DNA from 3 places in the Colwellia sp. MB02u-9 genome. Region 3 is predicted to be linked to each of the others. Evidence: predicted binding sites of a transcription regulator. Region 3 holds the regulator's gene; each other region holds the start of a gene.
What was found. The regulator sigma-54, encoded in region 3, starts transcription at its own class of promoters, with help from an activator protein. The targets are predictions, from matches to a motif close to GTTGGCACGNNNNTNGNNT.

Region 1 (10,333 bases), on a different contig from region 3:
TGCCGTCATTTAAGGCAATGCCAAAAGACTTAATTTCAAAATGTGCCGACTTAGCAATAATATTCACCGGCTCGCCTTTACAGACAAAACAGGTATTTTGATTAGTAATAGCACTACCTTGAGACAAGTTTCTTTTTGTGCGAGCACCCACCACTACTTTAGGGTCGGTAAGCACTGTGCCTCGTATTTGCCCGTTATCTTTAAATATAATTTCGATATTAGCGTTACTAAGCAAAGTACCTTTGCTTATTCGCATTTGCGTTACCAATACAGGTACAATGGTGTGAATTTTTACTGGGATATACAACTGCCAAGATTCTTCGTCAGGACAAACAATTTTAACATTTACGTTTCTACCAATATGCTTTTCAGGTATATTTGCCGTCAATGGTAATAAACAAGGCTGTAATGTAATTCGGGGGTCTATTTCAGAAACTTCAATCTTCAGTTTTCCTCGTGCTGGCAAACTGACATTGTCTTCAACATAGGATTTGATGAAGTTATAGAGATAATCACGATCGAATGTCATGGCTGAACTAGCGTTAATACTGGCCAAATAAATAAGGGTGATTGCTATTACTATCTTTAATTTGTTCATAAGTTATATCTGACTGCTAGGAAAATAAAAATACACGTCCAACTTAATTAAGTTTAATTCAGTACAATTTAGCACGAATAACGTCAAAGTATTTACGTTGTTGCAATGCTAGTGCTTTAAACGTTAAAACAATCAAGAATCGTGCCTTTGTTATACTTTCATTGGCACACCAAAGAGGTTTTTATGGCAAGTATATTAGACACAGTTAATCAACGTACCCAATTAGTTGGCCAGAACCGACTGGAGTTGTTGTTATTTAAACTCATTGGTAAACAGCGTTTTGGTATCAACGTATTTAAAGTGCGTGAAGTTATGCCATGTCCTAGGTTGACCGTAATACCTAAGCAAAACAAATTTGTTAAAGGTGTTGCTCATATTCGTGGTCAAACTATTTCGGTTATTGACTTAAGTAAAGCCACGGGTGGTCCGGCCATTGTGCAAACAGAAAGCAGTTTTGTGATTATTTCTGAGTACAACCGAACTGTGCAGGGTTTTCTTGTTGCCGGTGTAGAGCGCATTGTAACCTTGAGCTGGAAAGATATTATGCCGCCGCCAGAAGGTGCGGGAAAGTTAAGCTACCTTACGGCGGTAACCAAAATTGACGACGAACTGGTATCGATTCTTGATGTTGAAAAAATTCTCAATGAAATCAATCCTATTTCAACAGAGTTAAGCGAAGGTGTTGCTGATGCAAGCGTTGGAGAGGCTATTGGCGAACGAGTGATTATGATTGCTGATGACTCGACCGTGGCACGAAATCAAGTTAAACGTGCTCTTGAACCTTTGGGGTTAACTATGCTGTTAGCAAAAAATGGTCAAGAAGCGCTCGATCAATTACAGGAAATTGCTCAAGGGTGTCAAAACAGCATCACTGAAAAAGTCGCTTTGTTGATTTCTGATATTGAAATGCCCGTGATGGATGGTTATACCCTAACAGCAGAAATTAAGCAGAATGATCGCATGAAAAATATGCCGGTTATTTTGCATACTTCGCTAAGTGGTGTTTTTAACAATGCCATGGTAGAGAAAGTAGGGGCTGAAGATTTTATTCCTAAATTTCATCCCGACGAGTTAGCGACTGCGGTTAAAAAGTGGTTAAAGCATGATGAGATTGCTTAATCTTTGTTTGCAGTATTTAAATAAGGTGGACCACAGCTAGTGTTAACTAAACAACTTGATGATAAAAGTTATCATCAATTTAGAATGTTTCTAGAGCAGCAATGCGGCATTGTTTTAGGTGAAAGCAAGCAGTACCTGGTGAAAAGTCGCCTGGTACCTCTGATGGCAAAATTTGATGTCGCGTCTTTGGCTGAACTCGTCGCGCAAACACTTAATCCCGTTAAACGACAATTACGCGCTGCCGTTATTGATGCCATGACCACCAATGAAACCTTATGGTTTCGAGATGGCTATCCCTTTGAACTATTGAAAAAAGATCTACTGCCAGGCTTTAAAAACCAGCGAGCGCCATTAAAAATTTGGTCAGCGGCAAGCTCATCAGGACAAGAGCCCTATTCAATAGCCATGGCGATTTATGAATTTCAACAGAGTAACCCAGGCGCATTTCCTGGCGGTGTTCAAATTATTGGCACTGATATATCTACTACCATGTTAGATCATTGCAAACATGCTCATTATGACAGTTTAGCCTTATCACGAGGCTTATCTTTGGAGCGGCAACGACAGTTCTTTGAAAACAGTGGTAATGGCATGTTAAAGGTGAAAGACGTGATTAAAAAAATGGTCAGTTTTCGCCAACTTAACTTGTTAAATAGTTATAGTTTACTGGGCCAGTTTGATTTGGTTTTTTGTCGTAACGTATTGATTTACTTCGCTCCTGAACTAAAATCAAAAATAATTTCTCAAATACACGGTACGTTGAAACAAGACTGCTTTTTATTTTTGGGTGCCTCAGAATCGCTGTCAGGTATTAGCCAGAATTTTAACATGATCCGCTGTAATCCTGGTATTGTTTACCAAAAAAAATAACCTCTTCGTATAACTTTGGCATAAATATTGAATAAATACCTTCATTCTTCTGGAGGTATTTTTTTATGGCTATTAGTTTTGATAAAGCATTCGGTATTCACCCGCAAGGTCTACAAGTGCGTGCTCAACGCGCTGAACTTATTGCCAGTAATATTGCCAATGCCGATACACCAGGCTACAAAGCCAAAGGAATGGACTTCAAAGCCGCATTAGCACAAGCCGCCTCAAAACAACAAACCGGTATGACCCGTACCAACGAGAAACATTTCGACGTGCGTATGGAACTTAACAACGGTGTCGGTTTTCGTATACCTGATCAAGCCGATACAGGTGACGGTAACAGCGTAGACGTACAAGTGGAACGAAACTTGTATCTAGAAAACTCTATGGAATATCAAGCAAGCCTACAATTTCTTACTAGTAAGATTAAAGGCTTAAAACAAGCAATTACTGGAGGGCAATAATAATGAGCCTATTTAATGTATTTTCTATTTCCGGTTCAGGCATGAGCGCACAATCTGTCCGCTTAAATACCACCGCGAGTAATATTGCTAACGCTGATAGTGTTAGCAGTAGTGTCGGTGAAACCTATCGTGCCCGCCATCCAGTTTTTGCCGCCGAGATGCAAAAAGCTGCCGGAGGACAAAATGAGTCGGTAGGTGTGGAAGTACTTGGCATTGTGGAAAGCAATAAACCACTTAATGTTGAATATGCTCCAGATCATCCAATGGCTGACGGCGAGGGCTATATTTACAAGCCGAACGTTAACGTTATTGAAGAAATGACCAACATGATTTCTGCTTCTCGTTCATATCAAACCAATGTGCAATTAGCGGAGTCAGCAAAAAACATGCTGAATAAAACGCTAACACTTGGTCAACGCTAAGGTTAAATAGGACTTATCATGGAAACAGTATCTGGCTCTAGCCTATTAGATAATATTCGTTGGCAACAAGAGAATTCAACTCCTGAGGCCGATGACACGCGCGGTATGTTAACGCAGGAAGATTTTTTCGCCTTGCTCACCCAAGAACTTTCAAATCAAGACCCGACTAAGCCGGTTGAAAATAATGAGATGATATCTCAGATGACCGCATTCTCAACCACTGATGGCGTGACAAAGTTAAACGATCAATTTTCCAGTTTTGCTGCTTCAATGTCGTCTAGCCAAGCCCTGCAGGCATCGTCGCTGGTTGGTCGTAGTGTTTTAGTTGAAGACAACGTCTTTGGTACAGAAGAAGGTCAAGCGGTAAAAGGCAAGTTAGTGACCGACCAAGCGGCAAGTAATGTCAATATTTACGTCGAAAATGTTGCCGGTGAAGTTATTCAAACCGTACCTGTGGGGGATGTATCCGCAGGTGAGTTTACCTTTACTTGGGACGGGAAAAACACCAATGGCGAACCGGCACCAGAAGGGGCTTATCGTTTTCGTGTTGCCGGCCTAGTCGATGGTAATGCATCAGAATTACAAGCGATGACTTACCGTAAAGTAGACAGTGTCACTTTGGCCGGCAACGGCGGAAGTATTTTATTAAATCTTAACGGTGGTAGCACCATGAAACTTTCTGATGTAGTCGAAGTTTCTCAAGGTTAACTATACCAATATCACTAATTATCTGATCATTTTTACTGGTTAAAATAACCCACTACTGCGTTATTTATTTAATAATTAGAACAACTAGTTATTAAAATAAATGCCTTATATTTGGCCATTTTTCCTGCGTATAAAGTAGACCACCTAATTAATGAGATAGGTATTAAACAATTTTTTGTATGAGGTGAAATTATGTCATTTAATATATCATTGAGCGGATTAAACGCAGCTCAGAAAGATTTGGATATAACATCCAACAACATTGCCAATGTAAACACCACTGGCTTTAAAGAATCACGAGCAGAGTTTGTTGACGTTTATGCGTCTTCACTTTTATCAGCCGGTAAAACTAAAGTCGGTGACGGTGTTTTGACAGCTGATGTGGCGCAACAATTTTCACAAGGTAGTATTAAGTTTACCAACAACTCCTTAGACTTGGCAATTACCGGTAACGGATTTTTTGCTACCGTACCAGAAATTGGTAGTTTAGAAACTTCATATACCCGATCGGGTCAGTTTAAATTGAACCAAGACAATTTTATTGTTAATTCTCAAGGTGGGCACTTATTGGGCTTTCCTGTTAATGGCGATGGTTCATCGACCTCAGTAAATTTAAGTACCGCCGAGCCTATTCGTATTCCAACCGCCTCAGGTGCACCACAGAGAACCTCAGAAGTTGATGTGCGAATGAATTTACCCGCAGGTGAAGCCTATATTAAAGATGCGCCAGGAAACTTTGACTCCACGGATCCATCAACATTTAATCATTCAACATCAGCAACGGTATTTGACTCATTCGGTGACAGTCATATTATGACTTATTACTTTGTCAAAGATAATCCAACGACCAACCCTAATCAGTGGATGATGTTTACCGCTGTTGATGACGAGATGGTTGATTTAGAGGCTGATCCTGGGCAGAGTAACCCCATTGCGGGGGCAGCGTCTGGACCGCTATCTGATCGCATATTACCTACACCGCCTTATGATGGGGTAGAGACCGGAGTTGTTGGTGCCAGATTAAGCTTTAATTCAGTAGGCGATTTTACTGGCATAGTGCCAAGCTTAGATGACGGCGGATTAACGACGCGCGCTCTTGGCGGCAACATCTTATCGAACGGTGCAGATCCTACTCAGACCATAAGTGTTAACTTTAATTTAGATCCCTCAGGTCCGAATCCAGATGAACCCACACAGTTTGCTTCCAACTTTCAAGTCACCTCTTTACAACAAGATGGACTAGCAGTTGGTCGATTAACCGGTATTGATATCGGCGGTGATGGTTTGGTCAGGGCGATATACAGTAATGGTACTTCCGAGCCTTTATCACGTATTGCGATGGCAAATTTTGCCAATGATCAGGGCTTAGAACAGGTTGGCAGCACTGGTTGGAAAGAAAGCATCGCCTCTGGAGAAGCGCTAGCGGGTGAAGCGGGTGCGGGTACCTTTGGTTCGATAAGTTCTTCAGCATTAGAGCAATCTAATGTTAATTTAACCTCTGAGTTAATTGACTTGATCTCGGCGCAACGAAATTTCCAAGCTAACTCTAGAGCACTCGAAGTTGGTAATCAGTTAAACCAAACCATTTTACAGATTCGTTAATCTCAATAGTGGTTAATCTCAGTAGTGGTTAAGAGCAATAGACAATAATTGCTCTTAGCTACCAGATTAATTTATAGCACTCAGCGCTAGTTATTGAGTCAATGAAGTTAAAAAGCCAGATAATCATCCATTGATATCTGGCTTTTTTATACTCAGGACGAGCAGACCGTAAAGGAATAGTGGTCAGTACAAAAGCTTAGTAAAAAAGTCATCAGATCATAAGTTTAACACCATTCGTATTCCACCTTATTAAGCCTTCTTAATTTTTGGCACTTTATTTGCAACAGTTTCAATATTATTAATATTATTGAGTGAAGTTCATTATGGATAAGATGTTGTATATCGCCATGAGTGGTGCAAAGCAAAACATGCAAGCCTTATCAGTCAATGCTAACAACCTCGCTAACGCCAAAACTACGGGCTTTAAAGCGGATCTAGCCAATGCTAGATCCATGCAAGCCTTTGGTGAAGGCATGCCTTCTCGGGTATTTTCAATGACCGAACGAGCAGGCCAAAACTTTGACACTGGTGCCTTATTGACCACAGGACGTGATCTTGATATTGCCATTCAAGGCCAAGGTTGGTTAACGGTACAAACCGAAGATGGCACTGAAGCCTATACCCGCAATGGTCAGTTGAAGTTGAACGACAACGGGGCACTTGAAACCTCAAGAGGTGACATAGTTATTGGCGACCGTGGGCCAATTTTTTTACCTCTACCGGTAAGTAATATCAATATCACGTCTGATGGCACCATTATGGTTCAGCCTGAAGGAGCACCAAGCTCTGCTCAAGAAGAAGTCGGCAGAATTAAATTTGTTAAGCCAGATAATCGCTTGCTAGAAAAAGGCAGTGATGGCTTATTTCGTCGTCAAGACGGCAACAATGAACCGGCCGATGTCACAGTAAAAGTGGCGAGCGGGGCATTAGAGTCTAGTAACGTAAACCCTATTAGTGAAATGACCGATATGATCGCGCTACAGCGTCAATTTGAAATGCAGTTAAAAATGATGAAAACCGCAGAAGAAATTGACGCAAGTGCAGCTTCATTATTAAAAGCGTTCTAAATAAAATTTTTCGAGGTGATGTATGAATCCAGCATTATGGATCAGTAAAACAGGCTTAGACGCCCAAACCAAAGAGATTGCGGTTATTTCCAACAATCTAGCCAACGCCAGTACCATAGGTTTTAAAAAGAGTCGCGCGGTATTTGAAGACTTACTTTATCAAAATATTAATCAGCCTGGTGGGCGTTCAGCACAAGACACTGAAATGCCGTCAGGGTTAATGTTAGGTGCGGGTACCAAAGTGGTAGCAACACAAAAAATTCACACCCAAGGTGACATGCTTAATACCGACAATGCCTTAGATCTGATGATCCAAGGTGAAGGTATGTTTGAAATTTTAATGCCTGACGGCTCTTCTGCTTATTCACGTAATGGTCAATTTACCATGAACGATGAAGGCAGCATAGTGACCCCAGGCGCGGGTTATCTAATGCAACCGCAAATAACCGTGCCAGAAGATGCCTTGAGTATTATTGTGTCGCAAGACGGCGAAGTCTCCGTCACCTTGCAAGGCCAAGCTGAACCCGCTGTAGTCGGACAAATTAATACCGTTAACTTTGTCAACCCAACCGGATTACAGCCAATCGGGCAGAACTTATACATTGAAACTGCAGTAAGTGGTGCAGCACAAGAGGGTGTGCCAGGTTTAGCGGGTTATGGCATGATAGTGCAAGGTGCGTTAGAAACCTCAAATGTTAATACCACCGAAGAGCTGGTTAACCTGATTGAAAGCCAACGAGTTTATGAAATGAACTCGAAAGTCATTTCTGCGGTTGACGAAATGCTTAGCTACATTAATCAGCAACTATAACGTTGAGGAAGGTATCATGAAAAACACCCGAACTTCGTTATTAAGCACAGTATTTACCGTCAGTATGGTCGCGCTATTATTCACGGGTTGTGCTAGCACTAAGCAAGAAAAAACATTGCCTAATGATCCTGACTTTGCCCCCATTTTACCAGAAATGGAGGATAAACCTTTAGTGCCAACGGGTTCTCTTTTTAACGTCAATTATGTTAATAACATCTATTCAGACTCTAAAGCGCATCGGGTTGGCGATATTATTTCCGTGATTTTAAGTGAAAGTACCCAAGCGCAAAAAAGTGCCAAAACAGAGTTTAAAAAAGCCAATAGTGCCACGCTCAATCCTATTACCGGTTTTGGTGGTGCAGCGGTAAATTTCAACAACAAAGCTATACAATTTGGTTACGACCAAAGCTCAGATTTTAAAGGTGATTCAAAAGCCAATCAGGGCAACAGTTTAGCCGGCAATATTTCGGTGCATGTCTTGAGAGTTTTACCCAACGGTAACTTGATGATCCGTGGTGAAAAATGGATGTCATTAAATAATGGTGATGAATATATTCGCTTAACGGGTATTGTTCGTTCGCAAGACATCAGTTCAGATAACACAGTTACCTCGAGTAAAGTAGCGAACGCCCGTATTGAATATGCTGGCACCGGCACATTCGCTGACGTGCAAGAGCAAGGCTGGTTGTCGAAGTTTTTCAATAGTTCATGGTGGCCTCTTTAGTAGGATCATAGCAGTAGGATAAGAGAATGAAAAAATATTTAGTTAGCTTTGCTTGTTTAACCTTGATGCTTTTATTACCAGAAGCCAATGCCCAACGCATTAAAGACTTGGCTGATGTTGCTGGTGTGCGCAGCAACCAATTAATTGGTTATGGTTTGGTGGTGGGTTTGCCAGGTACGGGTGAGCAAAGTCCTTTTACCGAGCAAAGCTTTAAAACCATGTTAAGCAATTTTGGCATTAAAATGCCGGCGAATTTAAAACCAAAAATTAAAAATGTGGCTGCTGTGGCAGTCCATGCTGAATTACCTGCATTTGCCAAACCAGGGCAAACCATTGACGTTACCGTGTCGTCTATGGGTAGCGCACAAAGTTTACGTGGCGGTACCTTAATACAAACTATTTTAATGGGACTAGACGGTAATGCTTATGCGGTTGCCCAAGGTAGCTTGATTGTTAGTGGTTTAGGCGCTGAAGGCTTAGACGGCTCAAAAGTAATTGCTAATACCCCCACCGTAGGTCGTATCGCCAATGGTGCTATGGTTGAGCGCGAAGTATTATCGCCCTTTGCTTCAGGTGACCATATTACTTTTAATCTTCATAACGCCGACTTTACCACCGCAAAGCGCCTTTCTGACACCATTAATAACTTAATTTCTGGCTCTGCACGCGCCATTGACGCTGCGTCGGTACAAGTTACTGCGCCAAGAGATGCTGCGGATCGGGTGAGTTTTTTGTCAGTATTAGAAAACTTAGAATTTGAACCTGGTTCGCCAGCGGCAAAAATTATTGTTAACTCACGCACAGGTACTATCGTTATTGGCGCTGATGTTCGCCTATTACCGGCGGCAATTACCCATGGTGGCATTACCGTCACTATTAACGAAGTGGCGGCTGTTTCACAGCCCAATGCCTTTGCTGAGGGTGTAACGGTAGCGACTAATCAATCGATTATTGACGTTAAAAAAGATGACTCACGGATGTTCGTTTTTGACCCCGGCGTTACGCTAGACGCACTCGTGCGGGCTATCAATCAAGTAGGCGCTGGCCCTGGTGATGTGATGGCGATATTAGAAGCCCTAGACCAAGCTGGTGCATTACGTGGAGATTTGATCATTATTTAATGAACAAATAAAGCTTATGACAACACGTATTGCAGACGCACAAAACTTTTTAGACGTTAATGGCTTAAACTCGATTCGCCAAGACGCGAAATCGGGTGATAAAGCCGGTAAAAAAGACGCATTAGAACAGGCTGCTAAACAGTTTGAAGCTATTTTTATGCAAATGCTGATGAAAAGCATGCGTAAAGCGCAAGAAGTGTTGGAGTCTGACAGCCCATTTAATTCAGAATCGACAAAATTTTATCGTGACATGCATGATCAACAAATGTCACTAGAGTTGTCTAATAATGGTGCCTTAGGTCTTTCTGAACTTATTGTTCGCCAGCTAGGTGGCGACAGTGAAAACTTTACCCCACATAATATTTTACGCAGCGATGGCAATCTCGATAGTCGTGGCAGTTTGCGTATTAGCGAGCCGGCATTGCTCAGCAATATAAGCACAGTCAATGACTCGTCAGCGCATCAGGATCCTAGTAAAGATCGTCAAACAAATGGCTCTATTGCTGCCCAAGCGGCCAGCATGATGCAAAGCCCAACCTTCGAACAGCCAAAAGATTTTGTTAGCGCCTTAACCGCTGATGCTAAACGTGTACAAGATAAAATCAACGTACCCTTTGAGGTCGTTATTGCCCAAGCCGCGCTAGAAACCGGTTGGGGTCAAAAAATAATCAAAACCAATTCAGGTGAAAGTTCGAATAACTTATTTAATATTAAAGCGGATAGCCGCTGGGCTGGCGAGAAAACACACAAAGAAACCTTAGAGTTTGAAAATGGCGCTATGGTGAAAAAGCGTGAACCGTTTAGGGTTTACGAATCTATTGGCCAAA
Region 2 (10,333 bases), on a different contig from region 3:
CACCTTCGGTTAATACAGTAAAAAATGCACTGATTGAACCTTGGCCGTCCCCGCCATTGCCGGCTCGCTCAACGAGTTGGGGTAATTTAGAGAAAACTGATGGCGGATAACCTTTCGTTGCCGGTGGCTCGCCTACCGCTAGTGCTATTTCGCGCTGCGCTTGTGCATAACGGGTCAGTGAATCTACCAGCAATAAAACATTTAAACCTTGGTCACGAAAGTATTCGCTGATCTGCACTGCGGTTTCACAGCCCTTAAGCCGCATTAACGCTGAATTATCGGCCGGTGCTGCCACCACCACAGAACGCGCACGACCTTCTTCACCCAAAATTTCTTCAATAAATTCTTTAACTTCTCGTCCACGCTCGCCAATTAAACCCACTACAATAACATCAGCGTTTGTGCCACGTGTCATCATACCTAACAGCACACTTTTACCAACACCTGAGCCCGCAAACAAGCCCATTCGTTGCCCAACACCAACGGTTAGAAAACTGTTAATCGAGCGCACTCCAACATCTAGAGGCTCTGTAATGGCTCGTCGTGATAGAGGATTGATCGGTGAACTGTCATATTGATAACTATCAGATGCTTTAATCGGCCCTTTACCGTCAAGCGGTTTGCCAACACCGTCAATAACTCTGCCTAACAAGTCCATTGATAAGGGTAAACGTGCTTTAGTCGATAAAGGCACGACTCGTGCGCCAGGTAATACCCCTTGCAAGCTTTGTTCTGGCATTAAAAATGTTATATCTTGGGCAAAGCCAACAATTTCTGCAATCAGCTCGCCTTGTGAGGTTTCCACCAAACATTGGCTACCAACCGCGGCTTTAACGCCAACCGCTTCTAAAGTTAACCCCACCACACGCACTAAACGCCCGGCAACAGAGACACTGTGCGGGTGAATAAATTTTTCACTATTTTTTAAACGTTCAGTTATGCGATTTATATCAACCATAGAAATTTTTACGCTTATTGATAAAGTTTAACAGGACAATATTTGTCGTTAGATAGTTAAGGTGTCTCGGGTTTATTTTTGTAAGTTTCATGACTTATTTTTTATTGAGATTCGTTTTATTGATATAATTTTCTTGATATAAGGTTTATTGATATAAGTTTTTTGATATATAGCTTATTGATGTAAAGCTTATTGATGTAAAGCTTCTAGCAAAAACGAGTCCAAAACCTCATTCAAACGTGATTTAACACTCAGATCAATATTAGAAGTGCTGTTTTCAATTTGACAACTCCCGGGGCTTAATTGTGGCGCAGCCAATAAGCGCCAACCTTGTTCTTGAATATGTGCTGCACCAAATTGTTCTTCTACCAATTTAATGTCTGTGGGATGCAATAAAATTTGGGTTTGAGACTCTTGTGCCGGTAAGGCTTTAATACCTTCAGCGATAGCCGATAATAAAATATCTGGGTTAGTTTTCGCTTCATGCTTAGTCACCGCTTGAGTTAGTTGCACGACTAACTGTAATAGTTGCGCTTCAACATTTTTTTCAACATTAAGCAAAGGCTGATGTAATTGGTCTAATAGGGTTTGCATTGCCGCGATTTGTTGTTCGCTGGTTTCTTTACCTTCGGCTAAACCTTGTATCACACCTTCTTCACTACCTGAAATAAGACCCGCTTCATGACCACTGGTTTTACCTTCATCAAAACCTTTAGCAAAACCGTCTGCTTTTCCCTCACTAAAGCCTTCTTCAAATGCGGCTTGACGAATGTCTTCCATGTCTTGTGCCGTTAACGGCACAGGCTCATTCACTTCTGTCTCTTCTGGTGGCTCATAACGCCAGTTCATTGGCTGGCCTAAGGCATTAGTTTTATTAACCTTTGTATCTTCGTCTGGTTGCACATTAGGTGCTGACCAGGTATCAACCTTTTCAATTTTTTTTTCCGCCATCGCCCCAGTGCTTGGCTCAGAATCTGCTGCCATTAGGTTACACTCTCTGATGTTTGATTATAAGAATTCATCGCCGCCACCGCCGCCGCCTAACATAATTTCACCGGCATCAGATAATCGATGTGCAACCGCCAAAATTTCTTTTTGCGCGGCTTCAACTTCACTAATGCGTACTGGCCCCATCACTTCAAGATCATCCGCTAGCATTTCTGCAGCACGTTTAGACATATTGGCCATAATTTTTTCTTTTAAGGCTTCATCAGCACCTTTTATTGCTTTCATGAGCGCATCTTGCTGAACTTCTCTTAAAATGGCTTGGATACCTCGGTCGTCAACATCGGCAAGGTTTTCAAAGACAAACATAAGGTCTTGTATTTGCTGACTCATTTCTTCGTCATGTTCGCGAATTGAAGTCATCAACATACCTTCAACATTATTGTCTAAATAGTTCATGATGTCTGCAGCCGCTTTCAAGCCGCCCATTTTCGCGGCTTGTGCACCCGCTTGACCGGCAAATTGTTTTTCCATGATCTCATTTAATTCTTGCAATGCCGCGGGTTGAACTTCTTCTAAATTAGCAATACGCATCATAAGATCCAAGCGCACTTTGTCGGCGAATTGGGTCAGTATTTCTGCTGATTGATCCGGTTCAAGGTAAGATAAAACGATGGTTTGAATTTGAGGATGTTCATTACGAATAATGTTCGCCACTTGCTTTGAGTCCATCCATTTCAAAGAATCAAGGCCCTTAGCACCACCACCTTTGACAATTTGATCGATAAGATTACCGGCTTTATCTTCGCCTAATGCTGCGGTTAATGCTTTGCGGACAAACTCTTCACTTTTGAAACCAATAGTAGAAAAATTTTGAATTTCGTTAATAAATAACTTATGCACGGCGGTAATTTTTTGTTGAGTAAAATCTTCCATACCGGCCATGATCATACCCACTTTTTGCACTTGCTTCGGCTCTAAGTGTTTTAGTATCTGTGCCGCATCTTCTTCTGAAAGACTCAACAATAAAATCGCGGCTTTTTCAGCGCCGTCAAGTTTATTGACGTCATAGCCAGACGATTGTTGCTCTGCTAGTTCTTGATTTTCATCACTCATTTTCGGTTAACCAACTTTTAACGACTTGCGATGATAATTCTGGCTCGTTTGCCACTAAGGCCCGTACCGCTTTTAATATATCGCCATCGCGATGTAAATCAGGCAATTGTAAACTACCATCAGGAGCAAAGCCAATTGAGCCAGCATCAAAGTCAGATGATAACATGTCCATGGTTTCATCACCCAAATCAACATGACTATCAAGCGACTTATCACCGTAGTCACTCGGGGTTTTTTCGGGATGAATTAGGCGTTTTAACATCGGACGCACCACGGCAATAAACAAGATAGCAATTAAGATAACCGCCCCAAGCAATTTTGCATATTTATAAATAGTAGGATCTTTCCACCATGCTAGTGGCGCCACGGCTATAATTTCTGGGCGAGAAAACGGTAAAGTAACCACCTCTAATGAATCACCACGTTGTAAGTTAAAACCAATACTGCCTTGCAATAAACGACGAATATTAGCCATTTCTTGTACAGAGCGTGGTGTTGGTACAGGTTCACCTTCAGCATTTAACTCAGACAAGTAATCTAAGGCAACAGAGACACTAATGCGATGAATAACGCCGGTTTGTTGTTTGGTGTAGCTAATAGCCTCGTCGAGTTCATAATTACGTGTCGACTCTGTATGCTTACGACCCGGCATGGTTTGCTGTTGAGCATTGCCCGTAGCATCTTCGGGAATATTACTGTCCAGCGGGGGTTGATTCGTTAACGCACCTGGAATACCACCGAGTAAACCACCAATGGTATTATCTTCAACTTTCATTTCGCTACGCAAAGCTGGTAAATCTGAATTATAACGCCGCTGAGTTTCTTCAGTATTGGTAAAGTCCATGGCCACGTCAACTTGGGCGGTAAAGTTGCCTAAACCTACAACGGGAATTAAGATCGAATCAATCTTATCCATGTATTCTGCTTCGCGTTTTTGTTCAATTTCGAATTCTTTACGTGAGCGTGACGACACAGAATCTTGTGAGCCAGAATTTAATAAACGACCATTTTGGTCGGTCACCGTGACCCGATTCGGCGATAAACTTTGCACGGCTGATCCGACAATATCTACTACAGCGTCAACTTCTTCTTCAGATAACAGGCGGCCACGACTCAAGGTCAGTACCACAGTAGCTGACGGATTTTTTTCACGTTTAGCGAAAACATTTTCACGTGGAATGGCTAATAAAACTCGAGCGCGTGAAATAGATTTTAACTCTTCAATGGTGCGGGCAAGTTGCTGCTCTCTAGAATGCTTTAAACGTTCAGTTTCAAGCCGTTGACTCACACCAAAACCCATATCTTGCATAAGAATTTCGCTGCCCTCAGAAGGCGCATCACTTAGGCCGCCACGAGCTAGCATCAACTTAACATCTTGGTATTGGTCACTTTCTACCGATATTGTGTTGTTTTCTTGGCGGTATTCAACTTGCTTGCTGTCCAGAAAATCCATGGTTTTAATTAATTGCTCGGTGGGCAATTTAGTTAAAAAACGATATTCTGCTTCATTGGCTAGCATAATAACAAACACAGCAATCGCGAAACAAATCGCTAGCGCAATCACTATGGTCATTTGACGTAGAAAATCAACATTACCCATAGCCGCGGCTAAACCTGACTTTTGTTCACCAACATCATCTGAACTATCGTTGGCGACTAAGTCATTGTTACTATCTGCCACCGTTAAATTTGTGTTGTTTGTTGAATCTGCCACTTACTTCTCTCCGCGTCACTATCGTTTTATGCTTAACCACTGAGCCGTTATACGGGCATGCTCATAATTTCTTTATAAGCTTCAACAAACTTATTACGCACCTGAACGGTCGCATCGAAAGCAATACCTGCCTTTGACGCCGAAATCATGGTGTCAGCCAAAGTAACACTGCGATCGCCAAGTTCAAAAGCGGTACGCTTAGCACCCGCATCTTGTTGTAGCTCATTGACATTATTAACGGCATCTTTTAATAAGCTACCAAAGTCACTACCGGCTTTGCTCACCGGTGGTGTGCCCATGCCATTTGCTTCACCTATGGGTAGTTTATTACCCATAGCTTCCATCGACATGCTTTGCATTTGAGCGTATAAAGAATTAGTTTTAATATCCATGGCTATCTCGCTTTCGTCAATTTCTTGTTACTTAATGTTACCTAAGGTTAAAGCAAGCATAGTGCCAAGCTAAATAATATCGCAAAATATTGAAAAAATCACCTGATAAAAAAGCTAGAATGTCTTTTGAAATCTTTAAAAAGACTTTAAAATCAGATAGAAACTAAAAATAAATAAATATCGTAAATATAAATAAATAATTAATGAAACGAAAAAAACGACGTTAATGCGTCGTTTTTTTGTTACAAACAGGTACTAAGCCTATTTTTTCTTAAAGTGGGATATTAATACCACTATCACGCATACGCGCAATTTTATAACGTAAGGTGCGTGGACTAATACCTAAACGCTCGGCCACATCTTTACGACTACCGCGACAAGCATGCAAAGTGTCCAGTATTATTTGATGTTCTTGTAATTTAAGTTCACTGCCGAGTTTGTCATTTTTTTCCGCGTTTACTGCCTCACTTGCTACCTTGGGTGTTTCAAAGTCATCGATCAATAAATCATTCGCATCAATGCAACGATCACTTTGTAAAATTAACGCCCGTTGAATAACATTGTCTAACTCTCGCACATTACCAGGCCAGTCGTAAGCCAGTAATTTACTACGCGCGGCGGCGGTGAATTCAGGAATAACATTACCGTCTTTTTGACAAATACGGCTAATAAGATGGGTCGCCAAGGGTAGAATATCATCACGACGTTCATTAAGTGGCAACCAGGTTAATGGGAATACATTCAGTCGATAATATAAGTCTTCTCTAAAAATACCACTTTGCACAGCGGCTTTTAAATCGCGATTACTGGTGGCTATCACTCTAACATCTAAGCTGATGGTTTTACGTCCACCTATGCGTTCTACTTCTCGCTCTTGCAACACGCGTAAAATTTTGGCTTGTAAACTTAAGTCCATTTCGGTTATTTCATCAAGTAAAATAGTGCCACCTTGCGCTTGTTCAAACTTACCCGGACAAGCTTGAATAGCGCCAGTAAAAGCGCCTTTTTCATAACCAAATAAAGTGGCTTCAAGCATATTTTCAGGAATAGCAGCGCAGTTAATCGCCACAAAAGGCGCTTGGCTACGTGGTGAGTAATTGTGAATATATTGTGCCAGCACTTCTTTACCTGAGCCACTAGGTCCCAAAACCATCACAGAGGCGTCAGTATTTGCCACTTTTTTGGCGAGATTTAATAACTCAAGACTTTGCGCATCAGCCACAATAGGGTCGCCACCATCATTGACTTGTAACGGCACATACTGACTGACCATATTCAGTAAAACTTCTGGCGCAAAGGGTTTTGCCATATAATTGCGAGCACCGTCTCGCATGGCCTGTACGGCATCATCAATAGTGCCATAGGCGGTCATGATCAATACTGGCAATTTTGGATAGTTATGGCGAATACTTTTCAATAACGACAGTCCTGACATGCCGCCCATTTGTACATCACTCACCACTAAATCGACGTTATGCGACTTAAGTTTTATCAGTGCGTCTTCACCTGAGTCTACGGCTAAACATTGATAGCCCGCCAACAGCAAAGTATCAACCAGTGCCTCTCTCAGTCCGGCGTCATCTTCAACAACCATTATTTTACTTGTGCTCATGACTAAGCTCCTTAGACAAAAATGCCTCATTTTCATGCTCAGTCAATGCCGCCTTAGTCTCTTCACTGACCAGTAAGGGTATTTTCATACAAAAATGTGCCCCTTCACCTGGCTGACTTAACAAGCTCACTTCACCTTGGTGTGCATTAGTGACAGATTTTACCACCGCTAGGCCTAAACCTGTGCCTTGGCTTCTTGAGGTATAAAAAGGTTCGAATATTTTATCGGCTAGCTCGCCACTAATGCCCGGACCATTATCACGCACACTAATGTAGGCATATTCGCCCTGACAGTAAGCACTAATGTTGATAACGGCATCGGCTTTAATGACAGATAAACTATTGTGTATTAAGTTTTGAATTGCCCCCGACAAGGCACTCACATTGCCTAAAATCTCGCAGCCTTGTTGGCAAAAATGCAAATTAACTTTTGCGCCAGCTTGACTCACTTGCGGCTCAATGACTTGCTTGGCTTGCTCAATCAGTTGGTTAATATTAACCGGTTCAACAACCGCTTTACTGCCACTTTTAGCAAACAACAGCATGTCATTAACTTGCTGCTCTAAGTCATGTAGACGTAACATTAATTTGTCTTGAAAATTACCCCGTGCCTCTTGGCTGAGTTTTTTATTGCGTAGATTAGCGCCATATAGCATGGCAGCCGATAATGGTGTACGAATTTGATGAGCCAATTTTGACACCATACGCCCTAAAGACGATAGTCGCTGTAATTGGCCAAGCTTATCTTGTAAAAGTCGCGTTTCGGTTAAATCAGTGATCATGATCAACTGCCCAGGTTGGCCACCTAAAGTGGTAATTTCTAATTTTACCCGGCGACCGTCATTTAACGAAACCTCGTGCCAATCATCAGCGCGGGGTTTAAAAGAGCGTTTAATTACACCAAACCAAGGTTGACCCAAAATGGGTTCATCAAGCAAACGTTTAGCGCTGTCATTAATTTTCACCACAATACCGTTGCCATCAAGCATGATCATCCCCGTTGGCATAACATCAATAACGTGTTGCAGTTGTTTGTTTTGTTGACGTAAGTACGCCAATTCACCCGCGTAGTTTTCGCTTTCTAGTCGATTGGATTGCTCGCGTTTAAAACTAACCTCATCAAATGAAGTTACTACACGATTCAGCGCAGAATGGGCTGAAGAAGAATTGGTCGATGTCGAATAGGCAAGTGCCATAATATTTTACCCGAGTAAAGAAGTACACCCGAACAAAGCATTAAGTATGCCAACCAATTAAACTCATATTATTCAGTAATTAAAGCACATTATTTCGATTAAAACTGGCTGTCAATAAAATGGCTAACATCATAAAACCGTTAAAAAAATACTGAACGCCGATCTAAGATCGCTATTACCATGTCTATTTAACAATGGGTATTTAACTGACTTTATTGGCTGTGCTAAAAAGTAAAACGCCCTTGAAATAATTATTATTTCAAGGGCGTTTTACGCAATTAAGTTAACAAAGCAACGCTAACTTGTCTTGCTGTTACCTAGCGCTTATGGCCGTGAATAATTAGCTTACTTTCTGGAGATTATATTTACGCATTTTTTCCACCAAGGTAGTACGGCGCATACCTAAAAGCTCAGCTGAACGAGCAACAACCCAATCATTTTTACCTAAGGCTTGGTTAATCAAGGAAATTTCTAAATCAGCTAAATACTCTTTTAGGTTCAGACCATTATTTGGTAAAACATCAAGGATATTGCCACTATCAGCGCTCGCATCTGCTGAGCTAGTTTGTGCCATAGCCTCCTCTTCATCTTCATCGTCATAATCAGCACCTGAAAACATTTCATTAATTGCTTCACGTTCTTGTAACTCTTCAGGATATTCAGGTTGATAGTCATCTATATCTAAGTGTTGATACTTCAACGGTAGTTGTCCAACATTCACCACCTGCTCGCCATACATAATAATCATACGTTCAATTAAATTGGAGAGTTCTCTCACATTACCGGCCCAGGTATGCTCTTTTAACGATTCAATCGCTTGTTCCGTAAAGCGCACTGACTGCCCTTGCTCAGCAGAAAATCGTGAAATAAGCTCTTGCAACAAGAGTGGAATATCTTCTTTTCGCTCTCTTAGCGACGGAGTTTCGATAGGGAAAACATTTAATCGATAGTAAAGGTCTTCACGAAAATGATTAGTTTTAATCATGTCTTCTAAATGTTGATGTGTCGCCGCCACAATTCGAACATTAGCTTTTAAACTTTTAGCGCCACCTACCCGTTCAAAGGTTCGTTCTTGTAATACACGTAATAATTTTACTTGCATGGGTTGTGGCATATCACCAATTTCATCCAGAAAGAGTGTGCCGCCTTCCGCCATTTCAAAACGACCTTTGCGCGTAGAAATAGCGCCGGTAAATGCCCCTTTTTCATGGCCAAACAGCTCACTTTCTAATAAATCAGCGGGAATAGCACCACAATTAACTGGCACAAATGGCCCTTTACTTCGCTCTGACAAGTTATGAATATTTCGCGCAACCACCTCTTTACCTGTGCCCGACTCACCTAAAATCAAGACACTGGCCGAAGTAGAGGCCACTTGTTCAATTAAAAATCGTACCTCTTGCATTGCACTACTCGTACCCACCAAAGAGCGAAATAAAGAGTTTGGACGATTAAAACCACGTTTTGACGGCAGGTTATTATGGTATTGGTGACTATGGTGCACTAACTCGGTCAATTGTGCATAATTTAGCGGTCTGGTTAATTCACCAATGACATTGACATAACCACTCAATTGTTTTTTATCAATAACATCGTGATAAATAAAAGGGTAGGTTGGCTGAGATTTAATAATATTTTGTAACTTTTCAGAAACGTCTCCACATAAAATAATGGTCAGAACATTCGGCACTTCAGCTAGATATTGATCAATTTCTTCTTCAGCAAAAACATGAAAATACTCGCCGACAAAAGCTAAAACTGTTTCTATTTGATGACGTCTTGTCGCATCATTATCGACAACTAAAATATATTTTTTTTCTTGCATTTTTTGCCTTTGTATTGGTTGACTTCACGTTAGCTTATCTTGCGCTTTTTGATCTTACGCAAGAGCCTAACAAGTCATTTATTATTATAAGCTGCCGCCATTATTCACTTGCTGTCATGATTAATCAACAATAAATTGACACTTGTCTGTCATTTTATTGTCAGTTAAAGTAAAAGAGAAGCCAGCCGATACAGGGTAAGTAACGAAAATAGCTTATGGTTAATACTCACATGCACACAAGTAAAAAAGGTCCTATTAAGGCCATGTCAAAAAAACAACAACTAAGCTTACCTATAATCACTTGAATGATCTTTATATTTAAACAAGCAGATAATTGCTTATATTTCATTACAATACTGTTTTTTTTAAGTCTAAATCAAAAGTGGCATGAAATAAGCTTGTCTGAGCAACACGATTAGAAATAAAATTTAATAGGAATATTCGATGTTAATTATTAACGGTACAGCTGAGCTTATGAAAGATAATGGCAGCTTTCAAAAAGGCGACAGATACGAGTTCAATATGTTCTCAGTAAATATGCCGCTAGAAGATCAACTTGTGCAGATAGAAGACTAT
Region 3 (10,333 bases):
GTTTCAGTTGTTTACTGACAGCTTTAAACTGAAAGCTTATCGCTATGGTTTATTTTCCTAGCAGCAAGGTCGCTGTGCCTAAGAAGGCAAATATACCCACGACATCAGTAACCGTTGTCAAAATAACACTACCGGCTAAGGCGGGATCTATATTCATTTTTTTCAACATTAATGGCACGGTAACACCGGCAATGCCAGCCGCGGTCATATTCATTAACATGGCAAAGGCAATGATGGCGCCCAGCATTAAGTTTTGCTGCCAAATCGCCACAACCGAAGCGATTAACACCGCCCAAATTAGACCATTAAAAAAACCAATGGCCAATTCTTTATAGAGTAAAATTCGCGAGTTACTTTCACCAACATGCCCTAAGGCCATAGCGCGGATAACTAAGGTTAAAGTCTGGTTGCCGGCGACACCGCCCATGCTAGGCACTAAAGAGTTTAACACTGCTAAAATAGCCAGTTGATTTAGAATGCCTTCAAACATGCTCGACACTGCGACAGCCAGAAGAGCGGTGATTAAGTTCACGCCTAACCAAATAGAGCGGCGTTGGGTACTTTTCAAGACCGGAGCAAAGGTGTCAGCCTCGTCATCTAGACCCGCCATACTCATCATAGAATGCTCGGCTTCCTCACGAATAATATCAATAACATCATCTATGGTAATACGACCCAGTAGTCGTGCTTCGTGATCGACAACAGGAGCAGAAAACCAATCGTAGCGCTCAAATAGCTGCGCGACATCCTTTTCATTCATATCGGCGGTAATGGCTTGAATATCTTTATTGATGAGGTCTGAGATAATGGTTTCTGCTTTGGCAGTAACAATAGCGGATAAAGACACTGAACCAAGGAAATGATCGGCTCTGTCAACGACATAAAAAGAATCGGTTGCTTCAGGTAATTCACCGCGAAGTCGTAAATAACGCAGCACCACATCTACCGTAACATCAGGACGAATAGAGATGGTATCGGTATTCATGATACCGCCGGCCGTGTCTTCTTCAAATGAAAGTGCAGCTACAACACGATGGCGATCTTGCCAGTCCATCGCGTTAAGCACTTCCTGATAAACTGTGTCAGGCAGTGTTCTAAAAACTTCAGCTAAATCATCAACATCCATTCCCTCTGCAACGGCAGCTAGTTTTTCTGGATGAATATTTTTCAGAATGCCTTTTCGAACTTCTTCGTTTAACTCTTCGAGCACATCACCGTGGTGATCGGCATCAATAAGCTGCCAAAGCGCGACACGGCTTTTGCTTGGCGATGACTCTAATAATAAAGCGAGATCGTAAGCGGGCATGTCTTGCAATAGCTTGCGGACATGGACAAACATACCACTATCGAGGGCATCATTAACCTGCTGAAGGCGCTGATGATTGTATTCTTGTTTAGAACCTTCCGGCATATATTCACCTTTTGCCGTTGTAAAACGAAAACTGAAAATTATTAGGGATTGTTGAACTTACTTTAGTGCCGTTTGTTTAGTAGGTAGGCTCAGCAAACACATGATGTGTGGCTGGCTACATAGACGTATGAGCACGCCATAGCACTTGCAAACTAACACTATTATCTTTGGGTTTATCTAACACCACTGAAGCGAGTTCAATGTTAACCCAGCAAGTTAAACAGATCCTATTATGAGAGATAACTATTAAGGTTTTGTTATAGCAAATAAATAAACATAAGCGCCGATAGACTTGGACGGTAGTGCGACTCAGGAGACAAAGTTGAAAACGGGTATGCTTGAGTTATTTCGCTTGTTCTAAAGGCTTTAATGTAGCGCTAAATTGGCTAGTATATTATTTTAATCACTAGGGTTCGTTAATAATTATCCGCGTAGAGTTTACCGTAATCTAGCCATTTTAGCAGCTTTTTTATTGACTTAAGCACGTGCTTAGCAAGGAAGAAGTGCTCTGTTACTATTCGGCTTCATGAAATTTGTTACTAAAGAGTTGGCAAATTTCTGCTAAGGCTTGTTCAGCATCTTGGCCAGAGGCAATAACCTTGACGGTTTTACCTTGGGCGCCTGCCAGCAGCATTAGCCCCATAATACTATTCGCGTCTGCTCGGTTTTCGTCTAATTCAATAATGACTTTAGCGGTAAATTTTTGGCTTAATTGGGCAAGCTTAGAAGCCGCTCGGGCATGTAGCCCAAGTTTATTGATGATAAGTACATTACGGCTCGTATGTTTGCTCATCTTAGCTTACGTGCCTTCAACGGTTAAATCACGGTGGCGAGATTGCACATCTTTACGCTCTTTACGCATATTATTTGCCAGTAATTCGGCAATATAGACCGAACGATGCTTGCCACCCGTACAACCAATAGCAATGGTGATATAACTGCGATTATTACGTTCTAAGTGGGGTAACCAGGTCATCATAAAACTGTTAATTTGCCAAACAAATTTAGTCACAATGGGCTGGCTAGCAAGAAAGTCTTGTACCGGTTTGTCTAAACCTGTGTAGCCTTTTAGCTCTTTATCCCAAAATGGGTTAGGTAAAAAGCGGGCATCAAAAACATAATCAGCATCTTGTGGTACACCATGTTTAAAACCAAATGATTCAAACACAACCACCATTGAACCAGACGTTTTACCCAGAATTCGCTCTCTAACTAAGTCAGCGAGTTGGTGTGGTGTTAGTTGACTGGTATTGATGTATAAGTCAGCCCGACTGGAAATGGGCTCAAGTAATTTTTTCTCCAAGGCAATTGCTTGGTCTAGCGCAATATTTTGCTTGATCAACGGATGTAAACGTCGCGTTTCACTGAACCGGCGAATAAGGTCACTATCATCAGCATCTAAATACAGTATGCTCAATTCTACTGCATTAGGCAGGTATTCAATAATTTCGGGTACGTCGTTAGGATCGGCTGGCAGGTTACGAACATCGAGACTTACGGCAACATTTTCATAATCATTAATCACCGTATGGGTAAGTGCGGGTAACAAGTTGACAGGGATATTATCAACACAATAATAACCTAAATCCTCTAAAACACGCAGTGCAACACTTTTCCCTGAGCCTGAACGGCCACTTACAATAATTAATTTCATCCGTGTTTAACTCGCTTGTTGTATTAACTGAAACAGTTCTTGATTACTTTGGCATTTACGCACTTGCTTGCAAAATTGCTTGTTACGAAAAATTTTTGCGATACTTTGCAGCGTACTCAAGTGGCTCTGGCATTCTTCTTCAGGAACAAATAAGGCGATAAAAATATCAACGGGACGATGATCAACAGCGTCAAAATTAATCGCTTGTTCTGTGGTAATAACCACGGCAATAGGTTTCGTAGGCGTAGCATTTTCTAAACGGCCATGAGGTATAGCAATGCCATTACCTATGCCCGTTGAGCCCAATCTTTCACGCTTAACTAAGCTTTCTAAGAGCTGAAAAGTATCATGGCTGTCGAGTTTATCGGCGGCCAAGCGACTTAAATATTCTAATATACGTTTTTTACTGGCACCCGGTGCTGCACAAATAGTGCAGTCCGGGGTTAAGATGTCTTGCAACTTCATAAACTTCTAAGACCTATAGCGAAATGGCGCTAATGTTTGTTGATTTTGCCTTTATATTTCAAGATTTGGCGATCTAGCTTGTCAATTAATGCATCAATCGATGCATACATGTCACTATGTTGTGCCTTAGCATGAACTTCAGTGCCACTTAAGTGCACCGTTGATTCGGCAATCTGATTCTGTTTTTCTACCGTTAATACTACATGTACATTATTGATATGATCAAAGTGACGCTCTAGTTTTTCAAACTTGCCATTGACATAATCACGTAATGAATCGGTAACATCGACATGGTGTCCAGTAAGATTAATTTGCATATATTTCAATCCTCTTTATTGGCTGAATAAAACTGCCTACAATAGGCTTTTACGTTGATTTGATGGCGGTATAGAAAGTGACTCTCGATATTTGGCAATGGTACGCCTTGCCACTTGTATACCTTGTTCTGCTAAAATATCTGCCATTTTACTGTCGCTGAGTGGTTTTGCAGGTACTTCGGCAGCCACTAGCTTTTTAATTAATTCACGAATAGCCGTTGATGAACATTCGCCGCCGTTTTCAGTACTTACGTGGCTAGAAAAAAAGTACTTAAGCTCAAAAATCCCTCTAGGTGTGTGCATATATTTTTGCGTGGTCACACGAGAAATGGTTGATTCATGCATATCTACGGCTTCGGCAATATCGTTCAATACCATAGGGCGCATTGACTCAGGTCCGTGTTCAAAAAAGCCTTGTTGGCGTTGCACAATGCAATTTGAAACCTTTAAAAGTGTTTCGTTACGGCTTTCTAAGCTTTTAATAAACCATTTTGCTTCTTGCAAGTTAGAGCGAATAAATTGATTATCAGTAGATGACTTCATTGAACGAGACATAGCGGCGTATTGCTGATTAACCGATAGTTTAGGGGCAGTGTCAGGATTGAGCTCTACTGTCCAGCGGCCGTTTTTCTTTTCAACAGACACGTCTGGGATAACATATTGTTCTTCACTTTTGATGACGCTATCACCTGGACGGGGATCTAAGCTTTGTATTAGGCGAATAACTTCGCGTAATTGCTCTTCTTTCAAGCGTAATTTACGCATCAATTGACGATAATCACGATTACCGAGCAAGTCAATATACTCGCTGACGGCGATTTTGCTTTCCGCTAACCAAGGGGTATCTTTAGCAAATTGATTGAGCTGAATACGCAAGCACTCTGGAATTGAACGAGCGGCAACACCAATGGGGTCAAATACGTTAATACGCTTTAACACCACTTCAATCTCATCAAGTTCTACACCATCAATACCGACACTCTCTAAGATCTCTTCGGCTGAAACGGTTAAATAACCGGCTTCATCTATGGCTTCAATAATGGCAATGGCAATGGTTCTATCAGTGTCAGTAAAGGGCGTTAGTTCCATCTGCCAAATTAGATGGTCTTGTAATGAGTCTTTCGTTTCACCTTGATAAGTATAATCTTCTGAGGCATGGCCAACACCGCCACTACTAACACCAGCACTGAAGTTATCATCCCATGTGCTATCGCTGTTGAGTTCTTCGGGGATGTCTGTTTTTGCTAAACCTTCAGAGGAGCTAATTTCGTCTATCGAGGGAGTGGAGTCTTCGCTGCCATCAGAGGATGCTGCTGAGTTTTCGCCTACCGTTACCGAATATCCTGCTTCTAAATGGTCAGGGGTACTTTCTGAATTGTTATCGTGCGTTTCGTCAACTTCAAGCAAAGGATTACTTTCAAGTGCTTCTTGAATCTCTAGTTGAAGATCCAAAGTTGATAATTGCAACAGTTTGATCGCCTGCTGCAATTGCGGGGTCATCGTTAACTGTTGTCCGATACGGAGTTGCAGAGTAGGACGCATTTACGTTTTCTTTTCCCTATTCAAATTCATTAATTCAATTGGTTTTATTCACTATAGCGTGAATTGTTCACCAAGGTATACATCTCTTACATGTTGATTTGCAAGAATTTGCTTTGAATTACCTTCAGCGATAAGTTCGCCATGACTAACGATGTAGGCATGCTCACAAACATCAAGTGTTTCGCGCACATTGTGATCTGTGATCAATATACCTATGCCACGATCTTTTAAGTGTAGGATAATTTTTTTTATATCACCTACTGAAATCGGGTCAACACCGGCAAAGGGTTCATCCAGTAATATAAATTTAGGATCTGCGGCTAATGCCCGGGCTATTTCAACTCGTCGGCGCTCACCGCCAGATAAACTCATGCCTAAGTTATCTTTTATATGGCCTATGTTGAACTCTTCTAATAAATGTTCAAGTTTTTCTTGTCGCTCAACATCACTAAGTGATTTACGTGTTTGTAAAATGGCCATGATGTTGTCATGAACCGATAACTTACGAAAAATAGAGGCTTCTTGTGGTAAATAACCGATACCTTTTCTCGCGCGCTCGTGCATCGGCAGTAAGGTTATATCTTCATCATTTAAGACAATTGAGCCACTGTCGTTCTTTACCAAGCCAACAATCATATAAAAAGAGGTAGTTTTACCTGCGCCATTTGGCCCTAATAAGCCAACAATTTGTCCAGCGGAAACGTGCATACTGACGTTTTTAACCACTTTTCTGCCTTTATAGGACTTGGCAAGGCCGGTTGCTGATAATGTAGAAGTTGACATTTACTCTTGCTTATCCTTTGATTTTATAGGCAATTCAGTTTTGTTCTTTGGCTGTAATACGGTTTCAACTTTAGCATTTTCAAGGCTTTCGGCATTGACATATTCTGTGGCAAAATTGTAGGTGATTTTACTGCCGCTCACTTTACTGCCTTCTTGGCTAAGGAGAGCATTGCCTGAAATAACGACGGTATTCATACTCGGCTCATAACGGATTTCATTGGCTTGCAAATTGATTGGGCTACCATCTTGAAGCGTTTGTTCAAAGGTCGCTGGAGAGCCTTTGGCAATATAAATTTTGCTGTCACTGTTTTCTTGGGTGATAACCTGTACTAACTCGGCATGTATGGTTAGTGTGCCTTGAGAAATAATGACATTATCAATATAACTGAATATTTTATTTTTGAGATCGGCAGCTTGGCGTGAAGAAGATATTTTAATCTCTTGTTCTACGTTAAATTTTTCTGCACTTGCGACAGGCACTAATAATGCTAACGCCGTGAGACAATATAAGTTATTTTTTAATTTTTTTATAAATAGTTTGTACATGTTCGGTCAATGTCATCTGTGTTGTGTTTAAGTCTACAATTAATCCTGAGCCATACATAGTAAATCCTTTACCTAATATTAAGATAGTTTGCTCTGAGCTGATAATATTAGTTTTTAAGTCCATTTCTAAATTTTTACCATGCACTTCCTGTATCAAACTTTCTTTATCAGTGGCGATTAAACGTACGCGATTTGCTAATTTTACGCGATTGTTATTATACAAGGTGCCTTCATTGGCGGTGATTTGCCAAGTAGGTTTGTTGTTCCTTGGGTATAAGGTATAGCGTGGATATTCAAAGTGTGTGACCCCTAATTCAGCATAATGTTCCATGCGTTTTGCTTCTACATTATAAGATAATGCCCCAGTGGTTTTATAAACATCACTGTTAAGGTTTTCAGCAATAAATTCAGGGTTATTCGCGGTATCGAGAATGTTGCTGGTTTCTTCCTTCGCGCCATACCATTCAAGTAAGCCATAGGTGGTTAAGGCCAATAAAAATAAGCTTATACTAACAAGGTATATGCGATTCATACGCTTGAACCCGTTGCATCAGCTAAGGTGTTTTGGCTTTGCATAATAAGATCGCAAGTCTCGCGCACGGCGCCGAAACCACCTCGGGTATAGGTGGTGTAGTCACAAGATTTTAAAATGGCGGGGTGTGCGTCATTGACCGCAATACTAAAACCAACATAATTAAGGCAGTCAAAATCTGGCATATCATCGCCGATGTAAGCCACTTGTTCAGGCGCTAACTTTAATGCGGCGAGCATAGCTTTTAAAGCCGGTAGCTTATTTTCTTCACCTTGTACTATGTGCTTAACATTTAATGCACTCATCCGGGTTTGCACAATAGTTGAGGTTCTGCCCGTGATCACCGCTACATCAACGCCGCTTGCACCTAAGGCTTTAACGCCATAACCATCTTTAGTATGAAAGGCTTTTAATTCTTCACCATTATTACCTAAGTAAATACGACCATCTGAAAAAACGCCGTCTATATCACAAACAAAGAGTTTGATTTTTTGCGCTTTTTGCCAAACACTTGGCGCTACTTTTCCGTATAAACTGTTCAACTTTAGAGCACTCCAGATTTTAATAAGTCATGCATGTTCATCGCGCCAATGGGTTGGTTATTATCGTTAACAATAATTAAGCCGTTAATTTTTTTGTCTTCCATGATCTTTAATGCCTCAGCCGCCAGCATATCTTGCTTAGCCACTAAAGGGTTTTTTGTCATTACGCTGGTAATGCTATCTTGATGAATATTAATTTCTTCATCTAAAATACGGCGTAAATCACCATCAGTAAACAGACCTATTAAGCGATTGTTTGCGTCAACAACAGCGGTCATACCCAAGCCTTTGAGTGACATTTCAACTAAGGCATCTTTTATTTTAGCTTCTTGGCTTACTGTGGGCAGACGTTCGTCTTTGTGCATGATATCGGCCAAACGTAATAATAGCCTTTTACCTAAGCTGCCACCGGGGTGAGATAAGGCAAAGTCATCGGCAGTAAAGCCGCGCGCATTCAATAAAGCTACCGCTAGGGCATCGCCCATCACTAAGGTTGCTGTGGTGCTAGAGGTGGGTGCCAAGCCTAATGGGCAAGCTTCTTGTGCTACTTTTACACAAACATGGCTATCGGCAAGTTTAGCCAGGGTAGAGTCAGGATTACCCGTCATGGCGATAAGTTTTGTGCCGATACGCTTTAGGACCGGAATAATGGCTAAGACTTCGCCAGTTTCACCCGAATTAGAAATGGTCAGTACCACGTCATCAACAGTCACCATACCTAGATCGCCATGGCTTGCTTCACCCGGGTGAACAAAAAATGCGGGTGTGCCAGTACTCGCCAAGGTTGCGGCAATTTTGCCACCAATATGCCCCGACTTACCCATACCAATCACGATGACGCGGCCCCGACAATTAAACATTAACTCACAAGCTTGAACAAAGTCGTCGTCAATAAATTGCGACAATTGTGCAATAGCTTGCTGCTCAATGTTAATGACATTTAGGGCTAATTGTTTAAAGTTTTTCATTGCTATAAACCACTTGTTACCTGTTGATTTGACTAAAAAGTAGCACTTGATAACCAATAAATACGGCTAATAATAGTAACCCTTTCGCCCGCGTGATGCGAAACTTTCCACCTCGACTAAAACAAAGTATAAATAATAAGAAGGTTGTTGCCAGCATAAATGGCGCGTCACGCACCGCGGCGGCATTATCGATATCGCCTGGCGCAATTAAGCCAGCTAACGATAAAACCGCAAGAATATTAAAGATATTCGAACCAATAATATTACCGAGCGCTAAATCATCTTCTTTTTTAATGATGCTCATAATACTGGCAGCTAACTCAGGTAAGCTAGTACCAATAGCAATAACCGTTAAGCCGATGACTAAATCACTAATACCAAAAGCTTTGGCGATAAATATTGATGAATCAACCAGAAAACTAGCACTGAGCGGCAGTAGTATCATACCGACCACTAACCAGATTACCGATTGTTTGGTACTGACCCCATCAGGCACTTCTTGTTCTGCTTCTAAGACCATTTTATCGTCGATAGGGTTTTGTTTTGCACGCCTTAACGTGACGACAAGTAAGGTGGCGATATAAAGGACAAAACCAATAATCAGTATTAAGCCTTCATTAAAACTAAAGTTGCTGTTTGCTAGCATATATGTCGCGATAGCCGTAACAACCAAAATAAGCGGGATTTCACGTTTAATGGTCGTTGAGGAAACGGATAAAGGATGAAACAGTGCGGTTAAGCCTAACACTAACGCAATGTTGGTAATATTTGAGCCAATGGCATTGCCGACGGCAGTATCTACATTACCCTGTAAAGAAGCGGTGACCGCTATCATCATTTCAGGTGCTGAAGAGCCCATAGCAACAATAGTTAAGCCAATTATCATGGGAGAAATACCCAGATTTCGTGCTAATGCTGAGGCACCAAATACAAATTTGTCTGCACTCCACACTAAAGTGATTAGTGAAAGTAATAAGATCAAAATTTGGATGAACATTCAAAGCTCCTGTTTGGCTAAGATAAATAAATAGTGTTTGTGCTAATTGATGAAAGACAAAGAGGAATTATAAACCACTGATGGTAACCGATGACACTCAATTAATACTCATTTTGCTAACATAACGTGAGCGAAAAGCATTATAAACTTTTTCTGATATTATTGGCACGTGGATTCACAATAAAATAACTAAGCCAAAAAAAAGGCTTATTCATTACGCTAACTTTACACTTGCGTTACATTTATATACTTTTGGTTACTCTTTTAGCACTAAATAGTTGTGAATTTGTAATGACTGAGGTGTTGCGCTGCGGTAGAATTCTACTACATAAAACAATAATTAACAGTGATGTTATTCCAAGCGATATGTCTGAAATTTTAGTTGATATCAAAAACATGACCTTTAAGCGTAACGAGCGTGTTATTTATGATGGCATTAGTTTGTCTATTCCTAAAGGTAAAGTTACCGCGATAATGGGGCCAAGTGGTATTGGTAAAACAACGTTATTGCGCTTAATTGGTGGTCAAATTAAACCAGAGTCTGGGCAGATCCTTTTCGATGGCCACGACATTCCT

Region 1: flgF (flagellar basal-body rod protein FlgF) is a predicted target of sigma-54. The motif match lies at 6,049-6,067, and genes of this name have one in related genera.
Region 2: H4J65_RS06060 (PAS domain-containing sensor histidine kinase) is a predicted target of sigma-54. The motif match lies at 7,968-7,986, and genes of this name have one in related genera.

Annotation. Positions count from the first base shown of each region.
Region 1 covers NZ_JACGVF010000096.1:153,697-164,029, forward strand. The annotation lists gene flgA (flagellar basal body P-ring formation chaperone FlgA) at 1-598, opposite strand, end outside; gene H4J65_RS13080 (chemotaxis protein) at 782-1,717, shown strand; gene H4J65_RS13085 (protein-glutamate O-methyltransferase CheR) at 1,757-2,587, shown strand; gene flgB (flagellar basal body rod protein FlgB) at 2,653-3,051, shown strand; gene flgC (flagellar basal body rod protein FlgC) at 3,054-3,473, shown strand; gene H4J65_RS13100 (flagellar hook assembly protein FlgD) at 3,492-4,181, shown strand; gene flgE (flagellar hook protein FlgE) at 4,374-5,783, shown strand; gene flgF (flagellar basal-body rod protein FlgF) at 6,107-6,850, shown strand; gene flgG (flagellar basal-body rod protein FlgG) at 6,873-7,661, shown strand; gene flgH (flagellar basal body L-ring protein FlgH) at 7,678-8,385, shown strand; gene H4J65_RS13125 (flagellar basal body P-ring protein FlgI) at 8,412-9,506, shown strand; gene flgJ (flagellar assembly peptidoglycan hydrolase FlgJ) at 9,523-10,333, shown strand, end outside.
Region 2 covers NZ_JACGVF010000088.1:1,258-11,590, reverse strand. The annotation lists gene fliI (flagellar protein export ATPase FliI) at 1-958, opposite strand, end outside; gene fliH (flagellar assembly protein FliH) at 1,148-1,942, opposite strand; gene fliG (flagellar motor switch protein FliG) at 1,967-3,019, opposite strand; gene fliF (flagellar basal-body MS-ring/collar protein FliF) at 3,012-4,733, opposite strand; gene fliE (flagellar hook-basal body complex protein FliE) at 4,781-5,125, opposite strand; gene H4J65_RS06065 (sigma-54 dependent transcriptional regulator) at 5,397-6,737, opposite strand; gene H4J65_RS06060 (PAS domain-containing sensor histidine kinase) at 6,724-7,932, opposite strand; gene H4J65_RS06055 (sigma-54 dependent transcriptional regulator) at 8,273-9,757, opposite strand; gene H4J65_RS06050 (hypothetical protein) at 10,202-10,333, shown strand, end outside.
Region 3 covers NZ_JACGVF010000100.1:200,973-211,305, reverse strand. The annotation lists gene mgtE (magnesium transporter) at 50-1,411, opposite strand; gene H4J65_RS17100 (HPr family phosphocarrier protein) at 1,926-2,204, opposite strand; gene rapZ (RNase adapter RapZ) at 2,211-3,065, opposite strand; gene ptsN (PTS IIA-like nitrogen regulatory protein PtsN) at 3,072-3,530, opposite strand; gene hpf (ribosome hibernation promoting factor) at 3,560-3,847, opposite strand; gene H4J65_RS17080 (RNA polymerase factor sigma-54) at 3,884-5,389, opposite strand; gene lptB (LPS export ABC transporter ATP-binding protein) at 5,441-6,172, opposite strand; gene lptA (lipopolysaccharide transport periplasmic protein LptA) at 6,173-6,652, opposite strand; gene lptC (LPS export ABC transporter periplasmic protein LptC) at 6,684-7,250, opposite strand; gene kdsC (3-deoxy-manno-octulosonate-8-phosphatase KdsC) at 7,247-7,792, opposite strand; gene H4J65_RS17055 (KpsF/GutQ family sugar-phosphate isomerase) at 7,795-8,760, opposite strand; gene H4J65_RS17050 (calcium/sodium antiporter) at 8,777-9,757, opposite strand; gene mlaF (phospholipid ABC transporter ATP-binding protein MlaF) at 10,124-10,333, shown strand, end outside.